Regions from separate parts of the Bradyrhizobium sp. CCBAU 11430 genome, predicted to be linked through region 1. Evidence: predicted binding sites of a transcription regulator. Region 1 holds the regulator's gene; each other region holds the start of a gene.
The links. The regulator PhoB, encoded in region 1, activates phosphate uptake and scavenging genes when phosphate is short. The targets are predictions, from matches to a motif close to TGTCATNNANCTGTCAT.

Region 1 (2,267 bases):
TTCATCGGCAGCGCCCCGGCCGCGCAAGGCGCGTCCCGCGCAGCACATGATGCGGGTGACCCGCCCCATTGCGCGCGGCAACACCGCGCTGGCGCAGGCCTTCGAGGTCGAGGTGGAGGCCGAACCGGTCACCTACGACAACGTGGTGCCAATGAGCCAGCGGCTGTCGCTGCTCGAGCTGAACGAGGCCACCTGCCATTGGCCGGTCGGCGATCCCTCCAGCCCGGATTTCTTCTTCTGCGGCGGCAGGGCGCTGTCCGGCCTGCCCTACTGCGCCCAGCACTCGCGCGTGGCGTATCAGCCGGCGGCGGATCGCCGGCGTGCCCCGGCAAAGCCGGGTCCGCGGTGAGCGGATTTAGCTGATCGCAAAGACGGCAGCCGTCACACGACGGCGCCTCAACCAACTCGGTGTCATCCCCGCGAACGCGGGGATCCATAACCACAGGGCGCTGTTGTTGCGCGAGATGGTCACTCCGAGTCTTCGCCAAACCACTGCCTGTGGTTATGGGTCCCTGCTTTCGCAGGGACGACACCGGAGAATGTGGCGGCAGCCCACCAAACCCCAACGCCTGCAAACCTTACGTCTGCTCCGCCTTCGCGAAGCGATCGTCGAGCGCGTAGCCGGCGCCGCGGACGGTGCGGATCGGGTCCTGCTCGCGGCCGAGATTGAGCAGCTTGCGCAGGCGGCCGATATGGACGTCGACGGTGCGCTCGTCGATGTAGATGTCGCGGCCCCAGACGCTGTCGAGCAGCTGCTCGCGCGAGAACACGCGGCCCGGATGCTCCAGGAAGAACTCCAGCAGGCGATATTCGGTCGGACCGAGATCGATCGGCCGGCCCGAGCGCGCCACGCGACGCTTGTCGCGGTCGAGCTCGATGTCGCCATAGGCCAGCACTGTCGCGAGTCGCTCAGGACTGGCGCGGCGAAGCAGGCCCTTCACGCGCGCCAAAAGCTCCGGCACCGAGAACGGCTTGACGATGTAGTCGTCGGCGCCGGTCGCAAGTCCCCGCACCCGCTCGCTCTCCTCGCCGCGCGCGGTGAGCATGATGATCGGCAGCTGCTTGGTGTCGGGCCGGGTCCGCAGCCGCCGGCACAGCTCGATGCCCGACAGGCCCGGCAGCATCCAGTCGAGCACGATCAGGTCCGGGATGTGCTCCTTGAGGCGGGTGTCGGCGTCGTCGCCGCGCATCACCGTCTCGACGTCATAGCCGTCGCCTTCGAGGTTGTAGCGAAGCAGCTCGGTGAGAGCTTCCTCGTCCTCAACCACCATAATGCGTGCGCCCATCGGGTCGTCGCTCCTTGAGTCTTCAGGTATTCGGGACCGTCGTGGCGAAGGTGGTCATGTCGCCCTTCGGCCGCTTGTCGGTGATCGCCTGGCCTTCGATCATGTAGAACACGGTCTCGGCGATGTTGGTGGCGTGGTCGCCGATCCGCTCGATGTTCTTGGCGCAGAACATCAGATGGATGCAGAACGAGATGTTGCGCGGATCCTCCATCATGTAGGTGAGGAGCTCGCGGAACAGCGAGGTGCAGATCGCGTCGACTTCCTCGTCGCCCTTCCACACCGCCATCGCCGCCGGCAGATCATGTGCGGCATAGGCGTCCAGCACCGACTTGACCTGCTGCTGCACGAGGTCGGTCATGTGCTCCAGGCCGCGGAACAGTTTCAGCGGATGGAAGTCGGTCTCCAGCGCGGCGACGCGCTTGCCCATGTTCTTGGCGAGGTCGCCGATGCGCTCGAGGTCGGTCGCAACGCGCATGGCGCCGACGATCTCGCGCAAATCCACCGCCATCGGCTGGCGGCGGGCGATGGTGAGCACCGCGCGTTCCTCGATGCGCTTCTGCAGCGCGTCGAGCTCGGCATCGATGGTGACGACGCGCTGGCCGAGCGCGACGTCGCGGCGGATCAGCGCGCCGACGGAATCGACGATCATGCGTTCGGCGATGCCGCCCATCTCGGCGACCAGGCGGGTGAGCTCCTGGAGGTCGGTGTCGAAAGCTTTTGCGGTATGTTCAGTACCCATGTCGCGTCTCCTCAGCCGAACCGGCCGGTGATGTAATCCTGCGTGCGCCGGTCGCTCGGCGACGTGAAGATCTTGCTGGTGTCGTCGAACTCGATCAGCTCGCCGAGATACATGAAGGCGGTCTTGTCGGAGACGCGCGCCGCCTGCTGCATGTTGTGCGTGACGATCGCGATCGTGTAGTTCTCGGACAGCTCCTGGATCAGCTCCTCGACCTTGGCGGTCGAGATCGGATCGAGCGCCGA
Region 2 (2,267 bases), on a different contig from region 1:
GAAAGGCCGGGGTTTTTGTTTGAGCCTTGGCCTCTCCTCGTCATTGCGAGCCCTTGCGACGGAGCAATCCAGAGTCCCTCCGCGGATGCATTTCTGGATTGCTTCGCTGCGCTCGCAATGACGGGTGTGGCAACACAGTTGCCCCTTTCAGCAGAAGCGGGAAGGCTCTAATCTTGCCCCATGTCCGAACCTGAAATCAGGCCTGCAACCGAGGCCGACCTTCCCGCCATCACCGCCATCTACCAGCAGGCCGTCCGCGAGGGCACCGCGACGTTCGAGCTGGAGCCGCCTGACCTCGTGGAGATGACTCGCCGCTATCGCGCGCTGGTCGACGGCGGCTATCCCTATTTTGTCGCCATCCTCGACGGCCGCGTGGCCGGCTATGCCTATGCCGGCGCCTACCGCCCGCGCCCGGCCTACCGCTTCACGGTCGAGAACTCGATCTATCTCGATCCCTCCTTCCACCGCCGCGGTGTCGGATCAAAGCTGCTGGAACGGCTGGTCGCCGAATGCGAGGCGCGCGGCTTCCGCCAGATGATCGCGGTGATCGGCGATTCCGCCAATGCCGGCTCGATCGGCGTGCACACCAGGGGCGGCTTCAAGATGATCGGCACGCATCCCAATGTCGGGCTGAAATTCGGACGCTGGCTCGATACGGTGATGATGCAGCGCGACCTCGGCGAGGGCGCGAAGACGGTGCCGGGGAAGTAGGCCTCGTAGGATGGGCAAAGCGTAAGCGTGCCCACCATCTCCCAGCGATAGAGAAAGAACGTGGGCACGGCGCTGCGCGCCTTTGCCCACCCTACGGCACCGTTTGTGCGGCTATACCACCGCGAGCTTCCGATCGATCACCAGCAGCACGCGCTCCAGCTCGTGGCCGCGGCGCAGGATCAGGCCGGTCGCCGAGATCACGCTGTACATGCCCTGCTTGCGCGCCAGCCGCGGATCCTTCTCGATGCGGTAGATCGGCACTTCCGAGGCACGGCGATAGACCGAGAACACGGCGCGATCCCTCAGGAAGTCGATGGCATAATCGCGCCACTCGCCGTCGGCGACCATGCGGCCGTAGAGATTGAGAATACGGTGCAGCTCGAGCCGGTTGAACGTCACCCGGCTCAGTTGCGTCGTCGCCGCGGCGGGGCGCGCCGCCGCGCGCAGCTCGCTCGGATCGGTATCCTCCGACAGACTCATGGAGCGCTTCCTCATCGCACGGCATGACCCGAATCCGCGAAGACCGTCCCCGGAACCTGGATCATGACAGCTGCATGATTGCGCCAACCGGCCAGCGCCGCAAGGGGCTCCTGATTCAACCGGTCGAATCGGTTACGAATCGGAGCACACGCTATGGTGGAACTCCCTCGCGGCAAACCGTCACGGGATCGTTAGCAGGAATCATACTCTCGCCGCTTTTCCGCCTAGCGACTGCCGCCCTGCATTGCGAAAAGACTCACGTGCGTTGACCCGGTCCTTTCGGTTCCGGATTCCTCAGCCCCCAGCCCCCCGGGGTCGAACAGGATCGGGTCTGTACGCGCGACAAGGAGGGCCAACGCAAGTTGGTCCTTTTTTGTTTGTGTCGGGATGTTTCTGGCACGACGAAATTCTTCTCTCATCAGCGCCAACAATCTCATCCCTCATCCCGAGAGCCGCGCGTCCTTCGCGCGGCGTCTCGAAGGATCGAGGCCGAGCTGCGTGAGCGGGGCCTGCATTGTTCTCACGGCGATGCGAAGCATCGTCCGGTAGACGCGCGCAAGGGCGCGCGCCTCACCATGAGGGTGGCAGTGAGTACGACGCTAGAGAATTGAAATCAGTGCAGCGACGTGTAGGCCGCGCCCAGCATCGTGCCGGGCTTGTCGCGGCTGCCGTCCTGGACATAGACCACCGCGCCGTCGACGCCGTCGCGTGTGAGGTTCTCGATCGGCACCGTCCAGCTTTCTGAACGCCCGGTCCAGTCGCCAACCTTGAGCAGGTTGCGCACCACGTTGTGATAGGTGACCTGCTGTCCGCGATTCTCGCCGCGAGTGATCGCGATCGGGACCGACTTGGCGATCGAGCAGATCCAGACCTCGCCATGCGAGACGGCCGGCTCGTTGCTCGCCGCCACCGACACGTTGATCTGCTTGCCCGCGAGCGACATCGTCACCGGCACGCTCATCACACCCGTGCCCTTGTCAGTCTTGCCGATCGCGCTCTCGATGCCGGCACGATCGCTGCCGATGACATGGGTGGAGCCGTTGACTACGACCTGCGGCGTGTAGACCTCGCGGTCG
Region 3 (2,267 bases), on a different contig from region 1:
TTGCGCTGCTCGCCTGCGCCTTCAATCTGCTGATCGGCTATGGCGGCCTGTTGTCGTTCGGCCACGCCATGTTCCTGGGTACCGCCGGCTATTGCTGCGCGCATGCGCTGAAAGTGTGGGCGCTGCCGCCCGAGCTCGGCATCCTCGTCGGCATCGCCGCGGCTTTCGTGCTCTCGCTCATCACCGGCTACATCTCGATCCGCCGCCAGGGCATCTATTTCTCGATGATCACGCTGGCGCTGTCGCAGCTGCTGTACTTCATCTACCTCCAGGCCCCGTTCACCCACGGCGAGGACGGCATCCAGGGCATCCCACAGGGACACATGTTCGGCGTGTTCGATCTGTCCAAGCCGACGGTGCTTTATTACGTCGTGCTGGTGGGGTTCCTCGCCGGCTTCCTGCTGATCTTCCGTGTCATCAACTCGCCGTTCGGCGAGGTGCTGAAGGCGATCCGGGAGAATGAACCGCGGGCGATTTCGCTCGGCTACCGGACCGACCAGTACAAGTTCCTGGCCTTCGTGCTGTCGGGAACCCTAGCCGGTTTTGCCGGTGCGCTGAAGGTGTTCGTGGCGCAGAACGCCTCGCTCACCGACGTCCATTGGTCGATGTCGGGCGAGGTCGTGCTGATGACGCTGGTTGGCGGCCTTGGAACCATCTTCGGCCCCGTGGTCGGTGCGTTCGCGATCATCGCCATGCAGCAATATCTCGCCGGCTTCGGCCAGTGGGTGACGGTAATCCAGGGCTCGATCTTCGTAATCTGCGTGCTCACCTTCCGCCGCGGCGTCATCGGCGAAATCGCGCATTACTTCCGGCGATCGCTCTAAGTAGCTGATTCAAAAGTGTTTTACTGCCCGCCTGAAAGCGGTGGATGATCCGGCTCCGCGGGCGTGAGATGACACGCGCGCGGATCGAAAATGGTCTATGACAGTTTCATGACGGCCCGACAGGGCCGGGCCATTTCCAACCGGTAGCCTACCCCCATGATGCGATGGTTTCGTGCTTTCCTTCCCAAGGAAGAACGGTTCTTTGACCTGTTCGACCGGCATGCCCAGACGGTGATCCAGGGCTCCATCGCGCTCCAGGGTATGCTGAACGGGGGCGAGGAGACGCCGGTCTATTGCCAGCGCGTCAACCAGTTCGAGAATGATGCCGACAACATCACCCGAGAGGTGCTGACGGCGGTGCGCCGCACCTTCATCACCCCGTTCGACCGCGGCGACATCAAGAACCTGATCACGTCGATGGACGACGCCATCGACCAGATGCAGCAGACGGCCAAGGCGGTGATGCTGTTCGAGGTCCGCACCTTCGAGCCGCCCATGCGCGAGATCGGCGGGCTTCTGATCGAATGCGCCAATCTGGTCGGCCGCGCGCTGCCGCTGATGCAGTCGATCGGCCCGAATGTCGCCATGCTGACCGCGATCACGGAGGAGCTCGGCAAGCTCGAGGGCCGCGTCGACGATCTCCACGACATCGGCTTGAAGGAGCTGTTCCTCAAGCATCGCGACGGCAATGCGATGGACTTCATCGTCGGCGTCGAGATCTACGACCACCTCGAGAAGGTGGCGGATCGCTTCGACGACGTTGCGAACGAGATCAACAGCATCGTCATCGAGCAAGTTTAGGACAGGCCGCTGTGGATGCCGCGTTGGGTCTTCCCGTCCTGGTCGGCTTGATCGCCGTCGCGCTGCTGTTCGATTTCCTGAACGGCCTGCACGATGCCGCCAATTCGATCGCGACCATTGTCTCGACCCGCGTGCTGCGACCGCAATTCGCGGTATTCTGGGCCGCGTTCTTCAATTTCGTCGCCTTCATGGTGTTCGGCCTGCACGTTGCCCAGACCATCGGCACCGGCATCATCGATCCCTCGATCGTCGATGCCCAGGTGATCTTCGCGGCCCTGGTCGGCGCCATCGTCTGGAACCTCGTGACCTGGGCGCTCGGCATCCCGTCCTCGTCGTCGCATGCGCTGATCGGCGGGCTCGTCGGCGGCGGCATGGCCAAGGCCGGGATCTCGGCTGCGGTGTGGAGCGGATTGACCAAGACGGTGCTGGCGATCGTGCTGTCGCCGCTGATCGGCTTCCTGCTCGCGATGATGCTGGTGGCGATCGTGTCCTGGGCCTCGGTGCGCTCGACGCCTTTCGCGGTCGATCGCGCCTTCCGTATCCTGCAATTCGCCTCCGCCTCGCTCTATTCGCTCGGCCATGGCGGTAACGATGCGCAGAAGACCATGGGCATCATCGCGGTGCTGCTCTATTCGCAGGGCC

Region 2: the regulator PhoB is predicted to act here: its motif matches at 1,255-1,271, upstream of XI04_RS08595 (DUF2794 domain-containing protein).
Region 3: the regulator PhoB is predicted to act here: its motif matches at 922-938, upstream of XI04_RS07815 (DUF47 domain-containing protein).

Annotation. Positions count from the first base shown of each region.
Region 1 covers NZ_LBJV01000072.1:338,895-341,161, forward strand. Annotated here, with positions in the region: gene XI04_RS34600 (GcrA family cell cycle regulator) at 1-349, shown strand, start outside; gene phoB (phosphate regulon transcriptional regulator PhoB) at 579-1,286, opposite strand; gene phoU (phosphate signaling complex protein PhoU) at 1,309-2,025, opposite strand; gene pstB (phosphate ABC transporter ATP-binding protein PstB) at 2,037-2,267, opposite strand, start outside.
Region 2 covers NZ_LBJV01000029.1:10,698-12,964, reverse strand. Annotated here, with positions in the region: gene XI04_RS08600 (GNAT family N-acetyltransferase) at 181-711, shown strand; gene XI04_RS08595 (DUF2794 domain-containing protein) at 823-1,191, opposite strand; gene XI04_RS08590 (DUF1223 domain-containing protein) at 1,805-2,267, opposite strand, start outside.
Region 3 covers NZ_LBJV01000007.1:651,479-653,745, forward strand. Annotated here, with positions in the region: gene XI04_RS07810 (branched-chain amino acid ABC transporter permease) at 1-824, shown strand, start outside; gene XI04_RS07815 (DUF47 domain-containing protein) at 981-1,625, shown strand; gene XI04_RS07820 (inorganic phosphate transporter) at 1,637-2,267, shown strand, end outside.